DNA from 3 places in the Neorhizobium tomejilense genome. Region 2 is predicted to be linked to each of the others. Evidence: riboswitches for the same ligand, from Rfam matches in the RefSeq annotation. Region 2 holds a riboswitch; each other region holds the start of a gene.
What was found. A riboswitch is a leader RNA that binds a small molecule or an ion and turns the genes downstream of it on or off. The one in region 2 is predicted to bind thiamine pyrophosphate.
Positions count from the first base shown of each region.

Region 1 (7,737 bases), on a different contig from region 2:
TGTCGCGTCGTTCGACGCGTTCGTCGGGCGGGTGCAGGAAACCCTGGCCGAGCTCGGTGCCGAAAAATTCGATTTCCTCGTCAACAATGCCGGCACGTCGCATCATGGCGATTTCGAAAAGACCACCGAAGCGGAGCTGGACGGGCTCTTCAATGTCCATTTCAAGGGCGTCTTCTTCCTGACCCAGAAGCTGTTGCCGCTGATCCGCGACGGCGGCCGGATCGTCAACTTCTCCACCGGGCTTACCCGCATCACCGTTCCGGGCAGCGGCGCCTATGCGGCGATCAAGGGGGCGGTCGAGGTGCTGACCCGGTATCTGGCCAAGGAGCTTGGCGCACGCGGCATCGCCGTCAATACGGTGGCGCCCGGTGCGATCATGACCGATTTCAGCGGCGGCATGGTGCGCGACAATCCCGAGATCAACAGGCGCGTCGCCGAGATGACGGCACTTGGCCGTGCCGGCGAACCGGATGATATCGGTCCGATGGTTGCTTCGCTGCTGTCCGAGGACAACCGCTGGGTCAATGCCCAGCGCATCGAGGTGTCGGGCGGCATGGCGCTCTGACGTTCGAACGACCCCTGCCGGTTGCGGCCGGCAGGGGTCGTGAAGTTGATCACCCTTTCTCGACCGGCATATAAAGATCGCCACCGTCGCGATATTTCGCAGCCATGGCTTCCAGGCCCTCCTTCTGCGCTTCGGCGCGGATGTCGTGGGAAATCCGCATCGAGCAGAATTTCGGGCCGCACATGGAGCAGAAATGTGCCACCTTGTGCGCCTCCTTCGGCAAGGTCTCGTCATGCATCGAGCGGGCCGTTTCCGGATCGAGGGAGAGGTTGAACTGGTCCTCCCAGCGGAACTCGAAGCGGGCGCGCGACAGCGCGTCGTCGCGCACCTGGGCCGCCGGATGGCCTTTGGCGAGATCGGCAGCATGTGCGGCGATCTTGTAGGTGATGACCCCAACCTTGACGTCGTTGCGGTCCGGCAGGCCGAGATGTTCCTTCGGCGTCACGTAGCAGAGCATGGCCGTGCCGAACCAGCCGATCATCGCCGCCCCGATGCCCGACGTAATGTGGTCATAGCCCGGCGCGATATCGGTGGTCAGCGGCCCGAGCGTATAGAACGGCGCCTCGCCGCAGACCGCGAGCTGCTTGTCCATGTTGGCCTTGATCTTGTGCATCGGCACATGGCCGGGGCCTTCTATCATCACCTGGCAATCCTTCGCCCAGGCGATCTTCGTCAGCTCCCCAAGGGTCTCCAGTTCCGCGAACTGGGCCGCATCGTTGGCATCGGCGATCGAACCCGGGCGAAGACCATCGCCGAGCGAGAACGAGACGTCACAGGCCCGGGCGATGTCGCAGATCTCCTCGAAATGCTCGTAGAGAAAACTCTCCTTGTGGTGGTGCAGACACCACTTGGCCATGATCGAGCCGCCGCGGGAAACGATGCCGGTGACGCGGTTGACGGTGAGCGGGATATAGGCGAGCCGCACGCCGGCATGGATGGTGAAATAATCGACGCCCTGTTCGGCCTGTTCGATCAGCGTGTCGCGATAGACCTCCCAGGTCAGGTCCTCGGCAATGCCGTTGACCTTTTCGAGCGCCTGATAGAGCGGCACGGTGCCGATCGGCACCGGCGAATTGCGGATGATCCAGTCGCGGATATTGTGGATGTTGCGGCCGGTCGACAGGTCCATGACCGTATCGGCGCCCCAGCGGATCGCCCAGACCATCTTCTCGACTTCCTCGGCCATCGACGAGGTGACGGCCGAATTGCCGATATTGGCATTGATCTTCACCAGGAAGTTGCGGCCGATGATCATCGGTTCGGATTCGGGATGGTTGATGTTGGCGGGAATGATTGCCCTGCCTTCCGCGACTTCGCGCCGAACGAACTCGGGCGTCACGAAATCCGGCACATGGGCACCGAAACTTTCACCGTCGCGGACGAGCGGTTCCCTGGCCGCCTGCCGGCCGAGGTTCTCGCGGATGGCAACGAATTCCATCTCCGGCGTGATGATGCCGGCTCGCGCATAGGCGAGCTGGGTGACGGCCCTGCCTCCCTTTGACTTGAAAGGCTGGTTGCGGACCGGGAATTCCGGCGTCAGATGGCTTTCGGACACGAAGCCGTTGTCCTCCGGCCTGACAATGCGGCCCTGATAGATTTCGACGTCGCCGCGGGCGAGAATCCAGCTTTCGCGCAGGCGCGGCAGGCCGGCATCGATGCTGATCGCGGCACCTTCGACGGTATAGGGACCGGAGGAATCGTAGACGGTGACCGGCGGTTCGCCGGAGGTCGGATGCAACGCGATCTGGCGCATCGGCACGCGGATGTCCGGGTGGATCGTTCCTGCTTTCAGGACCTTCGTGGAGGCGGGAAGCGGGCCGGTGGTAACGACCGGAGTGAGCTTGGTGGTTGCGATATTCATGGTTCAAGGCTCCAAGGTTTGACGTTTGGAGACCCAGTTCCAGTGTTGGAATGATGGAAAAACACCCCGGAATGCGAAGGACGGTTTCCCGCCCTTGTTACCGCAGCGCCCGCACCGTCCCTACGCCAGTATGAACTGGATCAGGTTCAACGGGTCACTGCGCCTCGGCCGGCCAAAGCCGGTCCGACCAGCAGTATCTCAGCCCCTTGACGGGACCCCCCTGGTGAATGGCGCCATCAGAAACCCGCGGGCCGTTGATGTCAAGCCGGGGCATGCGGATGGCGATCGATCGGATTTTACGGAATCCCGCAGCCCTAACTTCACGACGTTTATTGCTGGAATCTTAGGCTTTCCCGCGTAGTAACGTCCCCAGCGATGAACGCAGAATTTGAACGATCCGGAGATGTCGAGATGAACGAGACCATTCGCGAATTGCTCACACGGGTAGGCGGCCTTCCGGTCGCGGTGACCGAGCTGGAAGACGGGGCCGATCTTTATGCGGCCGGCCTCTCCTCATTTGCATCCGTACAACTGATGCTCGGCCTGGAAGAGGCTTTCGACATCGAGTTTCCCGACAGCCTTTTGAACCGCAAGTCCTTCGCCAGCATAGCCGCGATCGAGCAGACGGTTTCGCATATCCTGAAAGCGCGCGAGGCCGCTTGAGATGAGCCTCCCCGCCTTTGCCGCCGACATGAGCCTGAGCGCCCGCGCTCACCGCGTGGCAACCGTAGCGGCCGAATTTGCCGACCGCGTCGATCATGACGGCCGCTTCCCCCGGGAGGCGGTCGACGCCATGAAGGCCGAGCGCCTGATCGGCATCCAGATCCCGGCCGCGTTCGGCGGCGAGGGCGCTTCGATCGCCGAGATCGCCGAGGTCTGCTCCATCCTGGGACAGGCCTGCGCCGCGAGCGCCATGGTTTTCGCCATGCACCAGATCAAGGTTTCGAGCCTGGTGGAGCACGGTGGCGACAGCGAATGGCATAGGGACTTCATGCGCGAGCTTGCCGGCCGCCAGCTTCTCGTCGCTTCCGCGACGACCGAGGGCGGCATCGGCGGCAATATGCGCAACTCCATCTGCGCGATCGAGGTCGATGGCGACATCTGCCGCCTGACCAAGGATGCGACCGTGATTTCCTACGGCGCCCACGCCGATGTGATCATGGTCACCTCGCGCTCCAACGAGAAGGCCGCACCGACCGACCAGGTCATGACGGTCTTCAAGCAAGGCCAGTATACCCTGCAGAAGACCGTCGACTGGGATACGCTCGGCATGCGCGGCACCTGCTCCGACGGTTTCCTCTTCAGGGGCGAGGCGCCGTCCGTCCAGATCTTTCCAAAGCCGTTCGCCGAGATCGCGGCGCAATCGATGCTCGCCACCTCGCATCTCCTCTGGAGCGCGGTCTGGTACGGGATCGCCGCCGATGCGGTACTGCGCGCCCAGGCCTTCGTGCGCGCCGCCGCCCGCAAGGCCGGCGGCACCCAGCCGCCCGGCGCGCTGAGGCTCGCCGAAGCCTCGAACCTGCTGCAGCTCCTCAAGGCCGGCATCCTCTCCGGCCTCAGGATCTACGCGGATGCCAAGGCGGATCACGACCAGCTGTCGTCCATGGCGTTTTCGATCGCCATGAACAACGTCAAGCTGGCTTCCTCCGAGACGATCCTGACCATCATCAACCAGGCGATGATCATCTGCGGCATCATGGGCTACAAGAACGGCACGCCCTACAGTCTCGGCCGGCATCTGCGCGACGCGCATTCCGCCCAGCTGATGATTTCCAACGACCGCATCCTCGGCAATACGTCGACCATGCTGCTCGTTCAGAAACCGGACACCAGCCTGCTCGGCTGACGCCCCGATCATTTCATATGTAAACCATTGAAAAGAATGAGGTAAAGCCATGGATATGCAAGTTTCATTTCTCGACCGCCTGTTCGATGCAGGCCTGCTGATCGAGACCGGCGTCGACGGCCTGTATGGCCGCAGCGGCCAGTTCGAAGACGTCATCGCCGCCTTCGAGCGGTTGATCGACAAGGTCGGCGGCGGCGACGGTGCCGAGGCGATGCGCTTCCCGCCGGGCATGAACCGCGCCTTCTTCGAGACCAGCGGCTATATGAAGAGCTTTCCGCAGCTCGCCGGCACGGTGCATTCGTTCTGCGGCAACGAACTCGACCATATGAGCCTGCTGAAATGCATGGAAGTCGGCGAGGAGGACTGGACCAAGGGCCAGGAAGCAACCGACATCGTGCTGACGCCGGCCGCCTGCTATCCGCTCTATCCGACCGTGGCGCGGCGCGGCAGCCTGCCAGCCGGCGGCGCTCTCTTCGACCTGCAGAGCTACTGCTTCCGCCACGAGCCCTCCAAGGATCCGGCCCGCCAGCAGCTTTTCCGCATGCGCGAATATGTCTGCATGGGCACCGAGAGCCACGTCACCGATTTTCGCCAGCTGTGGATGGATCGCGGCGTCGAGATGATGAAGTCGCTCGGCCTCGAGGTGGAGATCGACATCGCCAACGACCCGTTCTTCGGCCGCGCCGGCAAGATGCTGGTCAACAACCAGCGCGACCAGAACCTGAAGTTCGAACTCCTGATCCCGATCACCTCCGTCGCCAAGCCCACCGCCTGCATGAGCTTCAATTATCATCAGGACAGTTTCGGCCTGAAATGGGGCCTCAACCTGGAGGATGGCAGCGTCGCTCACACGGCCTGCGTTGGTTTCGGCCTCGAACGCATCGCGCTTGCGCTCTTCCACACCCACGGTCTGGACGTAAAAGAGTGGCCGGGCTCCGTCCGCGCCGCGCTCTGGGGCTGATCCAATGACGGCGGTATTTCCGGCGCTCGATCCGGCGAACTACAGGACGCATGCGCTGCATTCGGCCGAGCGCATGTGGCCGGAGACGAATTGTTACGTCGATCTGTGGATAGAGGTGCTTTCGGCACAGGGCCTGCCACCGGAAGCCATGCTCGGTTTCACCCTGACCCAGGATTTCGAAGGCGACCAGTTCACCTTCTTCAAGGTGCCGCTCGAAGACCTCGAGACCCTGTTCGGCATCCGCGTGACCGAACTGGCGATCTTCGACCGGCCGGAATGGCATGTTGCGGAGCAGATCCGCCGCGGCCGGCTGACGCTGCTCGAACTCGACAGCTTTTATCTGCCCGATACGCGCGGCGTCGCCTATCGCCAGGAACACGGCAAGACGACGGTCGCGATCAACCGGCTGGACCTCGAACGCCGCGAGCTCGACTATTTTCACAATGGCGGCTTCTTCACCCTTTCCGGCGAGGATTTCGATGGCCTGTTCCAGTTGAACGCCAGCCCGGAGGCGCTGCCCTTCCTGCCCTATACCGAATTTGCCAAGTTCCCCGCCGCCTATCCGGACGCGAGGGAAATTCGCGAAACCGCGTGGAAGCTGCTCAGGCATCATTTTCCCCGGCGGCCGGAAGAGAATCCAATACGCGCGTTCGGCAAAGTCTTCCCGGCACAGGTGGAGCGGATCGCCGAGAGGGATTTCGGCTTCTTTCACAAATACGCGTTCAACACGCTCCGGCAGATCGGCGCCAATTTCGAGCTGCTGGCGAGCCATCTCGCCTGGCTGAACCACAAGGCGTTCGCCCAGCCTGAACAGCAGGCGCTGAGGATTTCGGAAGTGGCGAAATCTACCCAGTTCCAGCTTGCCCGTGCCCTGACCCGCAAGAAGTTCGAACCGCTGGCAACAGCGCTCGATCCGGCCGCCGACGCCTGGGACCTGCTGATGGGGGACCTGGCATCGACACTAAGCCACGCCCGCGAGGCCGCGTGAGCCTTCTTATCCCGATCGGATCAAAAACCAGCCTTCTTGCCGAGGGCTGGTCTCTGGCGTTGACCGAGCCTGGCGCCTGCTCCCTGCCGTCCGATCTTCCTCCGGAGCTGGAATGCCTCCCGGCCATGGTGCCCGGCACGGTCGCCGCCGCCCTGGAGGCTGCCGGCCGCTTCGATCGCAACAATCCCGAGCCGCTGATCGACAGGGACGCCTGGTATCGCTGCCCGCTTGCCGGTGAAGCGCCCGGGCCGGCGATCCTGCGATTTGCCGGGCTTGCGACTGTTGCCGAGGTGTTTCTCGGCGAGACGCTGATCCTGTCCTCGACAAGCATGTTCGAAAGCCACGATGTCGCGGTGGAACTGACGGGCAGCGACACCCTGTCGATCTGCTTTCGAGCCTTGAAACCGCATCTGGAAAAGGCCGGGCCTCGTGCCCGCTGGCGTCCGCGGCTGATGAACAGCCAAGGTCTCCGCCTGATCCGCACGACTGCACTTGGCTTCATGCCGGGATGGTGTCCGGAGGTTCATGCGGTGGGACCCTGGCGACCGGTTTCGGTGATCAGGTCCCCCGCCTCGTCAAGCCCAGCGAGCCACCTTCTCACCGCTGGGGAGAAGAGGGAGCTCGCCATCTCCGCCGAGCTTGATGAAAGCGGAGCAGGCCTTCTCAAGGTCAGCTTTGCCTTTGACGGACCGTCCCACGATCTCCGTCTCGTCTGCAATGGCAGAGAGACACATTTTACAAATGACGGCGACCGATATTCGGCTGAGCTTTGCCTGCCGGGAATAGAACCCTGGTGGCCGCATACCCATGGCGCGCCGGCGCTTTACGACGTGGCGCTCAAGGTCGATGGCGAAGAATTCCCGCTCGTCCGGACCGGCTTCCGCAGCCTGAAGGTCGATCGCGGCACGGACGGCGACGATTTCGCCGTCATCGTCAACGGCGAGAAGATATTCTGCCGCGGCGCCGTCTGGACCTCCGCCGATATCGTCAATCTGCCGGGCGATCGCGCCGGCTACGAGCCCTGGCTCAGGCTCGCGAAAGACGCGGGCATGAACATGATCCGCATTCCGGGCATCGCCACCTATGAAAGCCCGGAGTTCTTCGCGCTGTGCGACGAGCTCGGCCTGCTTATCTGGCAGGATCTGATGCTTGCCAATTTCGACTATCCTGCCGGCGATCCGGATTTCGTGATTCACGTGAAAACGGAAGTCGGGCAGTTCCTGGCGGCGACGCAGGCCTCGCCGTCGCTTGCGGTCCTTTGCGGCGGCAGCGAAATCCACCAGCAAGGCGCCATGCTGGGCCTGCCGGAACGCATCTGGAAAGGTATGCTCTGCGAGGAAATCCTTCCCGCCTTGGCGGCCGATTGCCGGCCGGACCTGCCCTATGTGGCAAATTCGCCCTCCGGCGGCGCCTTGCCTTTTTACCCGAATGCCGGTGTCGCCCATTATTACGGCGTCGGCGCCTACAAGCGGCCGCTCGAGGATGCGCGGCGGGCAAATATCCGTTTCGCAGCCGA
Region 1 covers NZ_CAXUSO020000001.1:3,935,354-3,943,090, forward strand. Annotated here, with positions in the region: gene ACSQ3G_RS19420 (SDR family NAD(P)-dependent oxidoreductase) at 1-565, shown strand, start outside; gene thiC (phosphomethylpyrimidine synthase ThiC) at 615-2,426, opposite strand; TPP riboswitch at 2,526-2,658, opposite strand; gene ACSQ3G_RS19430 (acyl carrier protein) at 2,838-3,089, shown strand; gene ACSQ3G_RS19435 (acyl-CoA dehydrogenase family protein) at 3,091-4,272, shown strand; gene ACSQ3G_RS19440 (amino acid--[acyl-carrier-protein] ligase) at 4,322-5,233, shown strand; gene ACSQ3G_RS19445 (DUF1839 family protein) at 5,238-6,221, shown strand; gene ACSQ3G_RS19450 (glycosyl hydrolase 2 galactose-binding domain-containing protein) at 6,218-7,737, shown strand, end outside.
Region 1: another riboswitch for thiamine pyrophosphate. It lies ahead of thiC (phosphomethylpyrimidine synthase ThiC); the one in region 2 lies ahead of thiM (hydroxyethylthiazole kinase).

Region 2 (7,312 bases):
CGCGGTGCGGGCATTGTCGCCGGTCAGCATGACGGTCCTGACGCCGGCATCGGTTAGCGCCTTGAGACCCGCCCTGGCGTCGGGACGCGGTTCGTCGCGCATGGCGACAGCACCGGCAAGGACCCCGCCGACGATCAGCACCGAGACAGTCTTGCCCTCGTCGTTGAGGCCGGTGATCCGGCGGGAATGCGCCATCGGCAGCGAGACCCGCTCGGCCGCTGCCTTGGGCGAACCGAAAAACACCTCCTGGCCTTCGACCGTCGCCGTGACACCCTTGCCGCCGAGCGCCCGCGCATCCGTCGCAGCCGGAATCTCGACCTCGTCATCGGCAGCCTTGGCAAGGATGGCGACGGCGAGTGGATGGCTGGAGCCCGTTTCGAGCGCGGCGGCAAAGCGCAGCACATCTTCCGCATTGCGGCCGAAGGCGATGACATCGGTCACCTGGGGCCTGCCGGCCGTCAGCGTGCCGGTCTTGTCGAGCGCGACGGCTGTGATCTTGCCGAGCGTCTCCAGCACCGCGCCACCCTTCATCAGCAGGCCGCGGCGGGCGCCTGACGAGAGCGATGCGGCAATTGCGGCAGGCGTCGAGATGACCAGCGCGCAGGGGCAGCCGATCAACAGGATCGCCAGGCCCTTGTAGACCCACTCGCTCCAGGACGCACCGGCCACAAGCGGCGGCAGGATGGCGACCAGAGCCGCAACGGCGACGACACCCGGCGTGTAATAGCGGGAGAACCGGTCGATGAAGCGTTCGGTCGGGGCCTTGCTTTCCTGCGCCTCCTCGACCAGCCGAACCACGCGGGCAATCGTATTGTCCTCGGCAGCCGCCGTCACGCGAACCCGCAAGGCCGCATCGCCGTTGATCGTGCCTGCAAACACCGTATCGTCGATGCCCTTGGCAACCGGCGTGCTTTCGCCCGTCACCGGCGCTTCGTCGATCGCGCTTTCGCCGGCGATGATGACGCCGTCCGCCGAAATGCGGTCGCCGGGACGCACGAGGATGATCGCGCCGACGGCAAGGCTCTCGGCCGGCACTTCGCGGGTCTGGCCGTTTTCTTCGAGCAGCGCGTTTTTCGGCACCAGCGCCGTCAGGCTCTGGATGCTTTGGCGCGCCTTGCCGGCCGCGACCCCTTCCAGCAATTCGCCGATGAGGAAGAGGAAAACCACGGCGGCGGCCTCTTCCGACGCATTGATGACAACGGCGCCGACGGCGGCGATCGTCATCAGCATCTCGATCGAAAACGGCGTGCCAGCGAGTGCTGCCATGATGGCGCGGCGGGCGATCGGCACGAGGCCAACCAACATCGCGGCGGTGAAGATATAGGGGCCATAAGCAGGGACGAGATGGCCGAGCCCGTAAGCCGCCGTCAACACGAACCCGACCAGGATGGTCAGGCGGCCCTTTGCCGATTTCCACCACGGTCCGTCCATCGGCCCCTGGTCGTGGCCGTGCAGGTTTTCGATTTCTGTGGTGGCGTGGTCGTGGTGGGAATGATCGTGCCCGCCGTCGTGGCTATGTTGGCCGTGACCGGCCTCCCCCTCATCCGACCGCTCCGCGGCCACCTTCTCCCCCCTGGGGAGAAGAAGACTTGCCGCACCGTCTCCGTCCTCCTCTCCCCTCGGGGAGAGGTCCGCCGAGCGAAGCGGAGGCGGGGTGAGGGGGCCGCTCGCTCCGACGTTGGCCGGCGTCTTCTGACCCAGCGCCCTCAGCGTATACCCAAGCCCCACGACCTTCTTCTCGATCGCGCCAAGATCGCCTGTCCCGTCGTGCTTTACCGTCATCGTGCCGGACGCAACCGAAACGGACACGTCCGCGACGCCCGGCATGCGGCGAACCGCCGTGTCGATCTTTGTCGCGCAGCTGGCGCAATCCATGCCGCCAACCTTGTATCGTGCCTGTGTCGTGGCGTTCATCGTCTCTTCCCGTTTGGACCGAGCCCCGTCTCTACAACCTCTAGCGACTAGAGCTGCAAGGCCTAAAATCAGAAAAAATCACTGGCGAAGCGCATTCTCTTTGCTGTAAGCCATGGTGAAGACAGGGGCGTCCGGCTGAGCCGGGCTGAGAAGCACCCTTAGAACCTGAACCAGATCATGCTGGCGGAGGGAGTCGTCCGGGCGTTCAACATTGCGCCCAGCGCCTGCCCCGCCGAACGAGGCAGACATGCAGACGACGCCCCTTGCAGAGACCCCCGGCCAGCTGCTGACCGCGATGCGCGCCAAAAACCCGCTCGTCCAGAACATCACCAATTTCGTAGCGATGAATATCGCAGCCAACGTGATGCTTGCCGCCGGCGCCTCCCCCGCCATGGTGCATACGAAGGAAGAAGCCGGCGAATTTGCCCGCATCGCTTCGGCCCTGACGATCAATATCGGCACCCTTTCGCCGGATTTCCTGGCCGGCATGAAGGCCGCGGCCGCCTCTGCCACGGAAGCTGGTAAGCCATGGGTGCTCGATCCCGTCGCCCATTACGCCACCGCCTATCGCCGCGCGGCGCTCGCCGAACTCATGGAACTGAGGCCGACGATCATCCGTGGCAATGCGTCGGAAATCATCGCGCTGGCCGGCAGCCAGTCGAGCGGCCATGGCGTCGATAGCGGTGACAGCGTTGCGGCGGCCGAAAGCTCCGCCATCGCCATCGCCCAGCGGCAGGCCTGCGTAGTAGCCGTCACCGGCGAAGTGGATTTCGTCACCGACGGCCGGCGTTCGGTCCGCATCCTTGGCGGCTCCGCCCTGATGCCGCAGGTGACCGCGCTCGGCTGCTCGCTCACCTGCCTGGTCGGCGCCTTTGCGGCAAGCACGGACGATCCCTTCGAGGCGACGATCGCCGCACTCGCGATGTTCGCGGTCGCGGGAGAGGAAGCGGCCTTCACCGCCTCGGGTCCCGGCTTCTTCTCGCCGATCTTCCTCGACCGTCTCGCGGCGCTGACAGGAGAGACGCTCGATGCCAAGGCAAGGATCGTTTCCCCATGAAAAAGACCTTCGATCTTTCCGTCTACCTCGTCCTCGACCCGGATCTCTGCCGCGACATCGGCATGGTCGAGACGGCAAGGCTGGCCGTCGCCGGCGGCGCGACCATCGTCCAGCTCCGCGACAAGCAGGCGGATACAGCAAAGATGATCGAAACCGGCCGGGCGCTGAAGGCGGTGCTGGCAGGCACCGGCGTGCCCCTGATCATCAACGACGACGTGGAGGCGGCGATCGCGATCGGCGCCGAAGGCCTGCATGTCGGCCAGAGCGACATGGCGGCGGCGGCGGCGCGGCAGCGCGCCGGCCATGGCATGATCCTCGGCCTCTCGGTGGAGACCGAGGAACTGGCGCGTCGGCTGGATCCGTCCATCGTCGACTATGTCGGCATCGGTCCCGTCTTTGCGACCGGCACCAAGCCCGACCACAAGCAGCCGATCGGTTTCGACGGGCTTGCGCGCATCGTCGCCATGGCACCGGTTCCGGCGGTCGCGATCGGTGGCGTCAAGGCGGAACATGCCGGCCTCGCACTGGCCGCCGGCGCAAAGGGTATCGCGGTGGTCTCCGCTATCTGCGGCCAGCCCGATCCTGAAGCCGCAGCCCGCAGAATTGCCGCAGAAATCGAAAGGGCGCGCGCATGAGCATCAAGAATGTCCTGTCGATCGCCGGTTCGGACCCTTCCGGCGGCGCCGGCATCCAGGCGGACCTGAAAACCTTCGCGGCGCGCGGCACCTATGGCATGGCGGCGCTGACCGCGCTGACCGCCCAAAATACCCAAGGGGTCACCGGAGTGCATGCCGTGCCCGCCGCCTTCGTCGCAAACCAGATCCGCACCATTTTTCTCGACGTGCGCGTCGACGCGGTGAAGATCGGCATGATCGCCAATGCCGAGATCGCCGAGGCGGTCGCCGACGTGCTACGCCCCCATCGCGATACCGTGCCGATCGTGCTCGATCCGGTGATGATCGCCAAGGGCGGTTCGCCGCTGCTGGCGCTCGATGCGGTGGACGCCGTCACCTATAAGCTGATGCCGCTTGCCACCGTCGTCACCCCCAACCTGCCGGAAGCCGCGGCGCTACTCGGCGAGGCGATCGCCACGACCCGCGAAGAGATGGCAGCCCAGGCTGAGCGGCTGCTGAAGATCGGGCCGAAGGCAGTCCTGGTGAAGGGCGGTCATCTGGAAGGCGAGGACAGCCCGGACGTATTGGCGGACGCTACCGGCATCCACTGGTTCGAAGGCAAGCGCACCGCGACCAGAAACACCCATGGCACCGGGTGCACGCTGTCCAGCGCGATCGCCGCTGAGCTCGCAAAGGGTGCCTCGCCCGCGCAGGCGGTCGCCGTCGCCAAGACCTATCTCGCCGGAGCGATCGCCGCCGCCGATACCCTCACCGTCGGCACCGGCCATGGCCCGGTATCGCATTTTTACGCGTGGTGGTGAGGGCGAGACGACTGGTTCTCAGCCCTTCTGCACTGCAATCTTTTCGAAGGCTATTGCGATCTCCTGGCTGCCGTAGGGCTTCTTCAGAAGTACTGCCCCTTCTACTGCCGCTTCGTCCGGAATGCGGTCGTTACCGGTCGCGAATACAATGCCGACATCGGGAGATAGCTTGCGCGCCTGCTGTGCGAACTCGCCGCCGGAAAGACCCGGCAGGCCGAGATCGGTGACCACAACGTCGAAGCTGCGCGCCTCTATCATCGTAATAGCCTCCTCCGCGGTCGAGGCTTCGGAAACCTGGTGCCCGAGTTCGGCCAGCAGATCGGCCGTGCTCATGCGGATCAGGAAATCGTCCTCGACCAGCAGCACGGAATAACGCGGCAGAACCGGCCGCGGCCCGATCGGCGCGGCGGGCGGCTTGGCTGCAAAAGACGCCCTCACCCGGTTGCGATGCTGCTGGCCGTTCAGCACGTGACGGATCTTTCGCGCCAAGGCCTCGCGGGTATAGGGTTTCGAGAGCAATTCGACGCCGGGATCGAGCCGGCCGCCGTGCACGATCGAGTTTTCCGTATAACCTGAGGTGAACAGCACGGCGATATCCGGCATCCGCTCGCGCGCGTGCCTGGCAAGCTCGGTGCTCTTCAGCGGCCCGGGCATCACAACATCGGTGAACAGAAGATCGACCGGCACGCCGCTTTCGATGATACTCAGCGCACCGGCAGCGTCCTTCGCCTTCAGCACCGCGTAACCGAGATCGCCGAGCAGCTCGACGACGGTGGCGCGCACCTGCTCGTCATCCTCCGCCACCAGAATGGTTTCCGTGCCGCCGGTCACCGGGCCGAAATCGGCGTCGGTCACCAGATCCTCACTGCGCTGGATGCGCGGGAAGTAGATCTTGACGGTCGTGCCCTGTCCAAGCTCGCTGTAGATCTTGATATGGCCGCCGGATTGCTTGACGAAACCGTAGACCATAGAGAGGCCGAGGCCGGTGCCCTTGCCGATGGGCTTCGTCGAGAAGAACGGCTCGAACACCTGTTCCATCACCTCCGGCGTCATGCCGGTGCCCGTGTCGGTCACCGCCAGCATGACATATTGGCCGGCCGGCACGTCCGCATGCTGGCGCACATAATTGTCGTCAAGGAAAGCGTTGCCCGCCTCGATCGTCAACTTGCCGCCGCCTTCCATCGCGTCGCGGGCGTTGATCGCGAGGTTGAGCAGCGCATTCTCGATCTGGGTCGGGTCGACCAGCACATTCCAGAGGCCGCCGGAGCGGACCGTCTCGACCTCGATATCCTCGCCAAGCGTCCGGCGCAGCAGCTCTTCCATACCGGTGAGGAACCGGCCGATATTGACGACCTTGGGCTCCAACGGCTGGCGGCGACCGAAGGCGAGCAACTGGCTTGCGAGCTTGGAACCACGCTGCACGCCGGCAAGCGCATTCTCCACCCGGCGGCCGGCGCGCTCGTTGCTGGCAACGTCCTTGGCGAGAAGCTGAAGATTGCCGGAAATCACCTGCAACAGGTTGTTGAAGTCATGCGCGACGCCACCTGTCAGCTGGCCGAGCGCTTCCATCTTCTGGCTCTGGCGCAGCGCCTCTTCCATCTTCATGCGCTCGGAGATTTCGGAGGCGATCTTCTGTTCGAGGCCGGCGTTCAGCACCTGCAGCGCCTCTTCGGCGCGCTGGCGTTCTGCCAGGTCGCGCTCCGCGGCGCGGAAAAGCCGCGCATTGTCGATGGCGATCGCCACCTGGCCGGCAGCCCCCACCACCAGCCGCTCATGCTCCTCGCGGAACTGAGCCGGCTGGGCATGGCCGAAGAACAGGCCGCCGAGCACTTCGCCGGAGCGGGAGATCACCGGAACCGTAAGATAGCTGCGCACCGGCAGATGCCCCTTCGGCATGCCGAAATACGGATCATTCCGGCCGTAGCGTGGGTCCGCCATGATGTCGTCGGAGCGGATAACACCCTCGCCGCTAAATGTCGGCGCGAAAACAGCCGTGTTGCGCGGCATCGGAAAATTCTCGAACGCCGACCGGGGAACGCCGGACAGTGCATAGAGCATGTAGCTCTCGCCGCGGTCGTTGACGACGTTGTAGAAGAAAGCTCCGAGCTGGGCGCCGGTTAGCTCGACGCCGGCGTCGGTGGTCATCTGCACCACCTTTTCGAGGTCGAGTTCGGCGGAAAGTTCGGCCCCGAGCCGGTTCAGCACCTCGAGATGCCGGGTCTCCTTGAGAAGCGCGATCTCCGCCTTCTTCAGATCGGTGACGTCGCTGCCCTGGATGAAGATGCCAGTCGGCTGGCCTGCGTCGTCGACGATCGGCTGATAGACGAAATCCACAAAACGCTCTTCCGGCGGCTGTCCGGGACGGCGCGCCAACATTACGCTCACCCCTTGGCCGAGATGAGGACGGCCGCTTCTGCGGACCTCATCGAGCAGGTCGGAAAAACCCTGCTCTGCCACTTCCGGCAGAGCTTCGCGGATAGGCCGCCCGAGCAGCTCGCGGCCGCCGACAAGGCGCATATAGGCGCCGTTCGCCATTTCGAAAACATGGTCCGGGCCGGTCACCATGGCCATGAAGCCCGGCGCCTGGTCGAACATCAGCCTCAGACGCTCGCCCTCGCCCTGCAGCCGTCGCTCCGCCCGCACCTTGGAAGTGTTTTCCACGACGATCGCCACCACGCCGAAAGGTTTTCCGGCCTCGTCGTAGACCGGGGAATAATAGAGGTTCATGAAGGCGGAGGCGGGCACGCCGGAGCGGTCGAGCACCATTTCCTGGTCGGAATAGGCAAGCGTGCCGCCGGCGAAACAGACCTTCATGACGTTGTCGTTGAAGTCGGCGATTTCAGGCCAGCCCTCGCGCACCTTGGAGCCGAGGATGCCGGGATGACGCCGTCCGGCAAAATCGGAAT
Region 2 covers NZ_CAXUSO020000002.1:353,724-361,035, reverse strand. Annotated here, with positions in the region: gene ACSQ3G_RS24480 (heavy metal translocating P-type ATPase) at 1-1,914, opposite strand, end outside; TPP riboswitch at 2,028-2,123, shown strand; gene thiM (hydroxyethylthiazole kinase) at 2,162-2,971, shown strand; gene thiE (thiamine phosphate synthase) at 2,968-3,606, shown strand; gene thiD (bifunctional hydroxymethylpyrimidine kinase/phosphomethylpyrimidine kinase) at 3,603-4,406, shown strand; gene ACSQ3G_RS24460 (response regulator) at 4,425-7,312, opposite strand, start outside.

Region 3 (7,737 bases), on a different contig from region 2:
CACCGGATGCCCGGTGTTGCGCAGTCTCAAACATGTCGGCGAGGTCTGGAGCTTCCTGATCCTGCGCGATGCACTGGGAGGTGCGACACGTTTCGACGAATTCCAGCGCAACCTCGATATCGCCCCGAACATCCTGACCAGCCGTTTGAACTCGCTTGTCGAATCCGGGCTGATGGAACGACGGCGCTATTCCGAGCGGCCGCCGCGGGACGAATACCACCTCACGCAGCGCGGTCGCGACTTCAAGCCTGTGGTGCAGGCGATGCTTGCCTTCGGCAACCAGCATTTCGCGCCGGAGGGGGAAAGCGTGGTGATCGTCAACAGGGAGACCGGCGATCAGGCCGACCCAGTGATGATCGACCGCCGCAGCGGCCGGCCGCTGAGCGATCCGATCTTCACCAACGCGGCCGGCCCGGCGGCAAGCGAGCGCATCCGCCGCCGCTATCCGTCCATGAACGAGCTAATGCAGCATAGAGAGGCCGATCGATGAGTGCCGTGACCACCGAAGCCGTCGAGGCGGCGTCTCCTTTCGAAGACGCGGACGCGGCACCGATCAATCCGCGGACCCGGCAGCTGCTGCAAGATCCGATCCTGCCGATGCTGATCCGGCTCGCATGGCCAAATATCCTGATCATGCTCGCCCAGGCATCGACAGGCCTTATCGAAACCTGGTGGATTTCGCATATGGGTACCGCGGCGCTGGCGGGCATGGCCCTGGTCTTTCCGGCCGTGATGCTGATGCAGATGATGTCTGCCGGCGGTTTCGGCGGAGCTATTTCCTCGGCAATCGCCCGCGCGCTCGGTGGCGGCCGGCGTGACGATGCCGATCTGCTTGCCTGGCATGCCGTCGTCGTCAATGTCGCGATCGGGCTGTTGTTTTCGGCGATCATGCTCGCCTATGGCCGGCCGATCTATCGGGCGCTCGGCGGCGAAGGCGCGGAACTCGAGGCTGCGCTCGTCTATTCCAACGTGGTGTTCGGCGGCATGATCTTCGTCTGGCTGATGAACGGCCTGGCGAGCGTGGTGCGCGGCACGGGCAATATGCTGTTCCCGGCGCTGGTTACCTGTGTCGGTGCCGCACTCCTCGTGCCCGTATCGCCGCTTCTCATTTTCGGCTTCGGTCCGTTCCAGGGGCTCGGCATCGCTGGCGGCGGTCTGGCCCTGGTGCTCTACAGTTTCGGCAGCACCGCGGTGCTTGCCTGGTACATCCTCTCCGGCCGCAATCTCGTGCGCTTCGGCGTCGGACCGCTTCGCTGGGCGATGTTCCGGGATATCGTCCGCCTCGGCGCTGCCGCGGCGATCAATTCCGTTCTCACCAATGTGACCATCGGCATTGCCACGGCTCTGGTGGCGACAAAGGCGGGCGTCTCGGCGGTGGCCGGTTTCGGTACCGGCGCGAGGCTCGAATATCTGCTGATCCCCGTGATCTTCGGCATCGGTGCGCCGATGGTGGCGCTTGTTGGCACCAACATGGGCGCCGGCCAGAAAGATCGCGCAATGCGCATCGCCTTCACCGGCGCCGCCATTGCCTTCGTCATCACCGAAGTGATTGGCCTGATCGCGGCGATCTTCCCCGTCGCGTGGATTTCGCTGTTCAGCGAGGAGCATGGAGCGATCGATGCGGGAGTCGCCTATCTGCAGATCGTCGGGCCAGTTTATGGTTTCTTCGGCGGCGGGTTGGCGCTCTATTTCGCCTCTCAAGGCGCGGGCCAGCTACTCTGGCCGCTTGCCTGTGGTTTTCTGAGACTCGCCATTGCAGGTCTCGGGGGCTGGCTGGCGCTGGAATTTACCGGATCGCTCAACGGTCTGTTCTTTGCGCTGGCAGCTGGTCTGGTCGCCTATGGTGGGATCCTGTTCCTCGCCATCCGCTCCGGTGTCTGGTTCCGCGGAAAGGCTGCCTGATCAGCCGGCAAGAAACTCGGCAAGTGCCGGAATATCGCGCCGGGCGAGGAATTCCTCGGCCGGCGCCTGCAACAGGATATGGCCGTGGTCGATGAAGATCGCATGGTCAGCCAGCCGGCCGACCTCATCCGGATCATGGGTCACGACCAGTACCGTATTGCCCGTCTCGCGATGCAGGTCGATGAGGAGGCTGGCCATCGAAAGCCTGAGCCCGGGGTCGAGCGCCGCGAACGGCTCGTCCATCAGCAGAACCGGTTTTTTGCGCACCAGAGCCCGTGCGAAGGCGGCCCGCTGCCTTTCGCCACCGGAAAGCGTCCCCGGCATCCGTTTCTCAAAACCGCTCAAGCCCACGCGCTCCAGCGCCTGTGATATGGCGGCCCGATCACTGTTGGAAAGTTTCAGCGAGGGGCTGATGCCGAGGCCGATATTGGTGGCGAGGTCCAGATGGGCGAAGAGATTGTTGTCCTGAAAGACCAGCGATACGGGACGCTCGGAGGGATGTTTTTCCGTCACGTCCCCGCCTGCGATCTGGATACGGCCGCGGTCCGGCGTCTCGAAGCCGGCAACGAGGTTGAGGAAGGTCGATTTGCCGGAGCCAGATGGGCCGGTAATCGCCGTCACGGCACCGGCCGGCAAAGCACAGTCGAAGCGGAATTCTCTGACGCCGAGCTTCAGTTCAACCTTGTTCAGCGCGATGCCGTCAGCCATGGTTTGTTTCCCTCCGGCCGGCAGTGCCGATCATCGTCAAAGCCAGGCAGATGATGCCGAGGATGAGCGCCAGTCCGTCAGCGTCATTGGTTCGATAGCTGGATAGCCGGCTATAGACAAGCCAGGGGAGGGTGGTGACCTCGCTGGAGCCGAATAGCGCCACCGCGCCGAGATCGCCGAGCGACAGCGCCATGGCGAAGGACAGCGCCGTCAGCAGCGGCCTTGCCAGAACCGGCAGATCGATCCTCCATGCCCGTGAAAAGCCGGACAGGTCGAGGCTTGCCGACAACCTGCCTGTCCGCTTGCGGTGCGTTTCGACGGCTGGCGACAAAACGCGCATCACGAAGGGAAGCGCCATCAGCATGTTGATGATCGCGACCAGCGCCGGGGCGAAACGGGCGACATCGCCGAACGGGCGCAGCATCAGGAACCAGCCGGTCCCGAGCACGACCGGCGGCACAAGCAGCACCAGCGAGGACATTCCACCCAAGGACACGGAAAACGCTCTGGCCGTTCCGGCAGGCCTCTTCATGTCTGAGATTGCACCGCGTCCGGCAATGATAGCCAGGGAGGTCAGCACTGCCAGCAGGCCAGAGGAAAGCGCGATCGTGAAACTGGTCCAGGCGGCGCGCAGGAAGGCGGCGCTGTTGACGAGGCTCCAGAGATTGGCCTGGGCGCCCGCGCCGACAATCGAGGCGAGCGGCAGGATCAGGAATATCGTGGCAAGCAGGATAGCCAGCACATCCCAAAGCCGTGCGGGCAACGTCCGGCCATCGAACCGGCGGGTCGCCCGACCGGCCGTGATGCCAGCGTCGTCAGGAGCTGGAAGCAGCGAAATCACAATCAGGATCAGCGCCGTTATGCCGATCTGCAGCAGCGACAGCGCTATGGCGCGCGGAGGGTCGAAATCGAAACGCAGCGACTGGTAGATCGCCACTTCGAGCGTGGTCGCGGCCGGCCCGCCGCCGAGCACCAGGACGAGCGTGAAGCTCGTGGCGCACAGCATGAAGATCAGGCCGGCAATGCCGGGGATGACTCGGCGGGCCGCCGGCCACTCGATGAAGCGGAAAACGGAGAAGGGCTTCATCCCGAGGCTGGAGGAGAGCAGCCAATATTCCGGCGGCAGGCGCTCCAGCGCGGCAAGCAGCAGTCTCGCGGCGAGCGGCAGGTTGAAGAACACATGTGCCAGCAATATGCCGGAAAGCCCGTAAATGCTGACCGGCTGTTCGAGGCCAAGCTTCAACAGCAGGCTGTTCATCGCCCCCTGCCGCCCCCAGATACCGATCAGGCCGAGCGCGCCGATCAGCACCGGCAGGCCCATCGGCAATGCCATCAGCCGGATGACCCATACACGGCCCGGAAAGCGCGGACGGCGTGCGAGCGCGAGTGCGACGGGAAGGGCGAAGACGACCGACAGCAGCGTCGAAAGAACCGCCTGCAGCAGGGTGAAACGCAGAATTCGCCAGGTATAGGCGGTGAACAGCCGGCTTTGGGTGTTGCCGGCGTCCCAGGAGAGAAGGGCGGCGACTGCGATGCCGACGAAGAGGGCGATGCCGATCAGGCTCAGCAGCCCCCAGCCTATCCCGCGTCTCCGCTCGGCCCTCGTCAGCATGGGATCAGTTCATGCTCATGGCGGTCAGCCATTCGTCGATCCAGGCCTGCCGGTTCTTGGCCACCTGGTCCGACCCCATCAGGAAAGTCTTGGTCGGCTGCACCAGCTTGTTGAATGCGTCGGGGAGCGGCTGGGAGGTCTTGGCGGCCGGCATCATCCAGTTGGTGGTCGGGATGACGTCCTGGAAGGCCGGCGAAATCATGAATTTCAGGAACTGTTTCGCCAGATCCTTTTCCTTCGCCCCCTTCAGCATGCCGGCAACTTCGATCTGGATGTAATGGCCTTCGGAGAACGAGGCGGCCTGGTAGCGCTCCGTCTTCTCCTCGACCATGTGATAGGCCGGCGAGGTCGTGTAGGAAAACACCATCGGCACTTCGCCCTTGGTGAACAGGCCATAGGCCTCCGACCAGCCCGGCGTGACGGTCAGCACGCGTTTCCTGAGCTTCGCCCAGGCCTCCGGTGCCTGGTCGCCATAAACCGATTTCACCCAGAGCAGCAGGCCGAGGCCGGGTGTCGAGGTGCGCGGGTCCTCGATGGCGATCTTCTGCGCCGGATCGCCGTCCACCAGTTCCTTGAGGCTTTTCGGCGGGTTCTTGATCGCCTGCGTATCGTAGACAACGGCGAAATGGCCGTAGTCGTAGGGGATGAACGTGTCGTCGCTGTAATTGCCGGGGACCTTGGCCGCCGAAGCGTCGAGCCCGTGCGGCTCGAACAGGCCGGTCGCCTTCGCCTCGGAGATCAGGTTGGTATCGAGGCCGAGCGCGATATCGGCGTCGGTGCCTTTGCCCTCCAGTTTCAGGCGGGTCAGAAGCGCCACGCCATCGGCGACGCCGACGAAATTGAGCTTGCAGGCGCAGGTCTTTTCGAACGCCTCTTTCACCTTGGGACCCGGACCCCAATCGGAGACGAAGCTCTCGTAGGTGTAGATGGTCAGCGTCTTTTCCTGCGCTTCGGCCGGCGCGGAAAGGGAAAGGGCGGCAGCGGCCGCGAATATAGAAAGAATGGTGCTGCGCATCAGCGTCTCCTCGTTTTGGTGACAAAGGGGAATAGGCGCTGATGAAGAGCCGTCTAATCCCTCCGCCGGTGTTAACCGGATCAGGTTCCGCGGGTTGGCCAAAGGCCTCTCAGCCGCACGAAAACGCGCGGCACCCCGTTAGAGCAGGATCAGATTTAGCGGCGAGGCGAATGGCTGGCAAGAGGCGGTCTGCGGCCGGCTCAAGGCGCATTCGGCAGGTGCAACACGGCTCAGTGGTTTTGCGGAAACACTTTCAGTTCACGCGGAACGATCGCCATGCCGCCCAGCCGGTTGGCAACGGCGTAGTCGATGGTCTTCTCGACCACATCGGGCATGACCGGTTTGGTGAGAACGCCGAGCGAGCCTTCGACGCCGGCTTCCACATCGTCCGGATTACCGGTCATGAACACGACGGTGATGCCATATTGCTCGGCAAGCTCGCGGCCGATCTCCGGACCGGTCCGGCCGTCCGAAAGATTGACGTCGACCAGGGCGATATCGGCATAGGCGGCGAGCGCCAGGGCATGTTTGCGGGCATTGGCAAAACCGGCGACTTTCAGGCCCATGGCTTCGATCGTCTCGGCAACATCGAGCGCGATCAGAAACTCGTCTTCGACAATCATAACTCTTTGATTCATCGCCTCAGTGGCCAGCCGACGACGCGTAACATTTGTCAGCATTGGATGTCCCCATTCGGTTGATCGGTTCCTGGCAGGCCGATCCGTCCCCGGGACATTTCGACCACTACTCACACCCCAGAACGCCCCGGGACATCATATGTTCCGCTCCGCGACAAATATTTTTCTAGCTAACTATCTGTTAAGCTTAACAAATCACAAATCAGCCTTCGATTTCCTCACGCAGCATTTCGAGTTCCAGCCATTCTTCTTCCATTTTGCTGATGCTTTGGCGCAGCTTTTCCATCTCCGCAGCCAGCTTGTTGAAGGCGGCGGGATCCTTGGTGAAGAGGTTGGGGTCGGCCATTTTCTTCTCGCGGGCGGCGATCTCGGCTTCGGCTTTGGCCATTTCCTTCGGCAGGTTCTCGAGCGCGAATTTCTGCTTGAAGGAAAGCTTGCCTTTGCCCTTGGGGGTGCCAGAAACCGATGCTGCAGTATCGGTTTTTGCCCTGTCAGCTTTTTCCGTGCGGCGCCTTTCCTCCAGCGCGCCCTTCCGCTGCGCCAGCATATCCGTGTAGCCGCCGGCATATTCGATCCAGCGGCCGTCCGGTGCGTCCGGATTGGCGGGGGCGATGGTCGAGGTCACGGTGCGGTCGAGGAAGTCACGGTCGTGGCTGACGAGGATGACGGTGCCGGTATAGCCGGCGACGATTTCCTGCAGCAGGTCCAGCGTCTCGATGTCGAGGTCGTTGGTCGGTTCGTCCAATATCAGGAGGTTGGACGGCCGGGCCATGATGCGGGCGAGCATCAGCCGGGCGCGCTCGCCGCCGGAAAGGTTCCTGATCGGTGTCCTGATCTGCTCCGGCTGGAACAGGAAATCCTTCATGTAGCCTGCGACATGCCGCTGTTCGCCGTTGACCAGCAGCGTCTCGCCGCGTCCATCCGTCAGATAGTGGGACAGCGTGTCCTCGGGGTCCAGGTCCTCGCGCTTCTGGTCGAGCGTGGCGATTTCCAGGTTGGTGCCGAGCTTGACGGTGCCGGTGTCAGGCGCCAGCTGGCCGGTCAGCATCTTCAGAAGCGTCGTCTTGCCGGCACCGTTCGGGCCGACGAGACCGATGCAGTCGCCGCGATGCACGCGGATCGAGAACGGCGCGACGATGATCCGCTCGTCGTAGCTCTTGGTGATGTTTTCGGCCTCGATGACCAGCTTGCCGGATTCACGGCCTTCGCTGACGCTCGCCTGCACGGTGCCCTGCGGTCCTTTGTGGCCGCGGTAATTGCCGCGCATCGTCTGCAACTCGCCGAGGCGGCGCATGTTGCGCTTGCGGCGGGCCGTCACGCCGTAGCGCAGCCAGTGCTCCTCGCGCTCGATCGCCTTGCCGAGCTTGTGCTGTTCCAGCTCTTCCGCCTCCAGCACCTCGTCGCGCCACGCTTCGAACTCGCCGAAACCGCGGTTGAGGCGTCGTGACGTGCCGCGATCGAGCCAGACCGTGGCATTCGAGACTTTTTCGAGGAAGCGCCTGTCGTGCGAGATCACCACCAGCGCGCTTCTGGTCTTGCGCAGCTCCTCTTCCAGCCATTCGATGGTCGGCAGGTCGAGATGGTTGGTGGGCTCGTCGAGCATCAGGATGTCCGGCTCGGGCGCCATGACGCGGGCAAGTGCTGCGCGTCGGGATTCTCCGCCGGAGAGCGTGTTCGGGTGTTCCTGGCCGGTGAGGCCCAGATGTTCGAGCAGGTAGGTGACGCGATAGGGATCGTCGCCCGGGCCGAGGCCTGCTTCGGCATAGGCCTGCACCGTCGAATAATCGGCGAAATCCGGCGCCTGTTCGAGATAGCGGATGGTCGAGGAGGGATGGCGGAACACCTCGCCCGACTGGGGCTCG
Region 3 covers NZ_CAXUSO020000001.1:3,691,701-3,699,437, reverse strand. Annotated here, with positions in the region: gene ACSQ3G_RS18435 (winged helix-turn-helix transcriptional regulator) at 1-490, shown strand, start outside; gene ACSQ3G_RS18430 (MATE family efflux transporter) at 487-1,902, shown strand; gene ACSQ3G_RS18425 (thiamine ABC transporter ATP-binding protein) at 1,903-2,610, opposite strand; gene thiP (thiamine/thiamine pyrophosphate ABC transporter permease ThiP) at 2,603-4,222, opposite strand; gene thiB (thiamine ABC transporter substrate binding subunit) at 4,227-5,237, opposite strand; TPP riboswitch at 5,278-5,385, opposite strand; gene ACSQ3G_RS18410 (response regulator) at 5,468-5,917, opposite strand; gene ACSQ3G_RS18405 (ABC-F family ATP-binding cassette domain-containing protein) at 6,078-7,737, opposite strand, start outside.
Region 3: another riboswitch for thiamine pyrophosphate. It lies ahead of thiB (thiamine ABC transporter substrate binding subunit); the one in region 2 lies ahead of thiM (hydroxyethylthiazole kinase).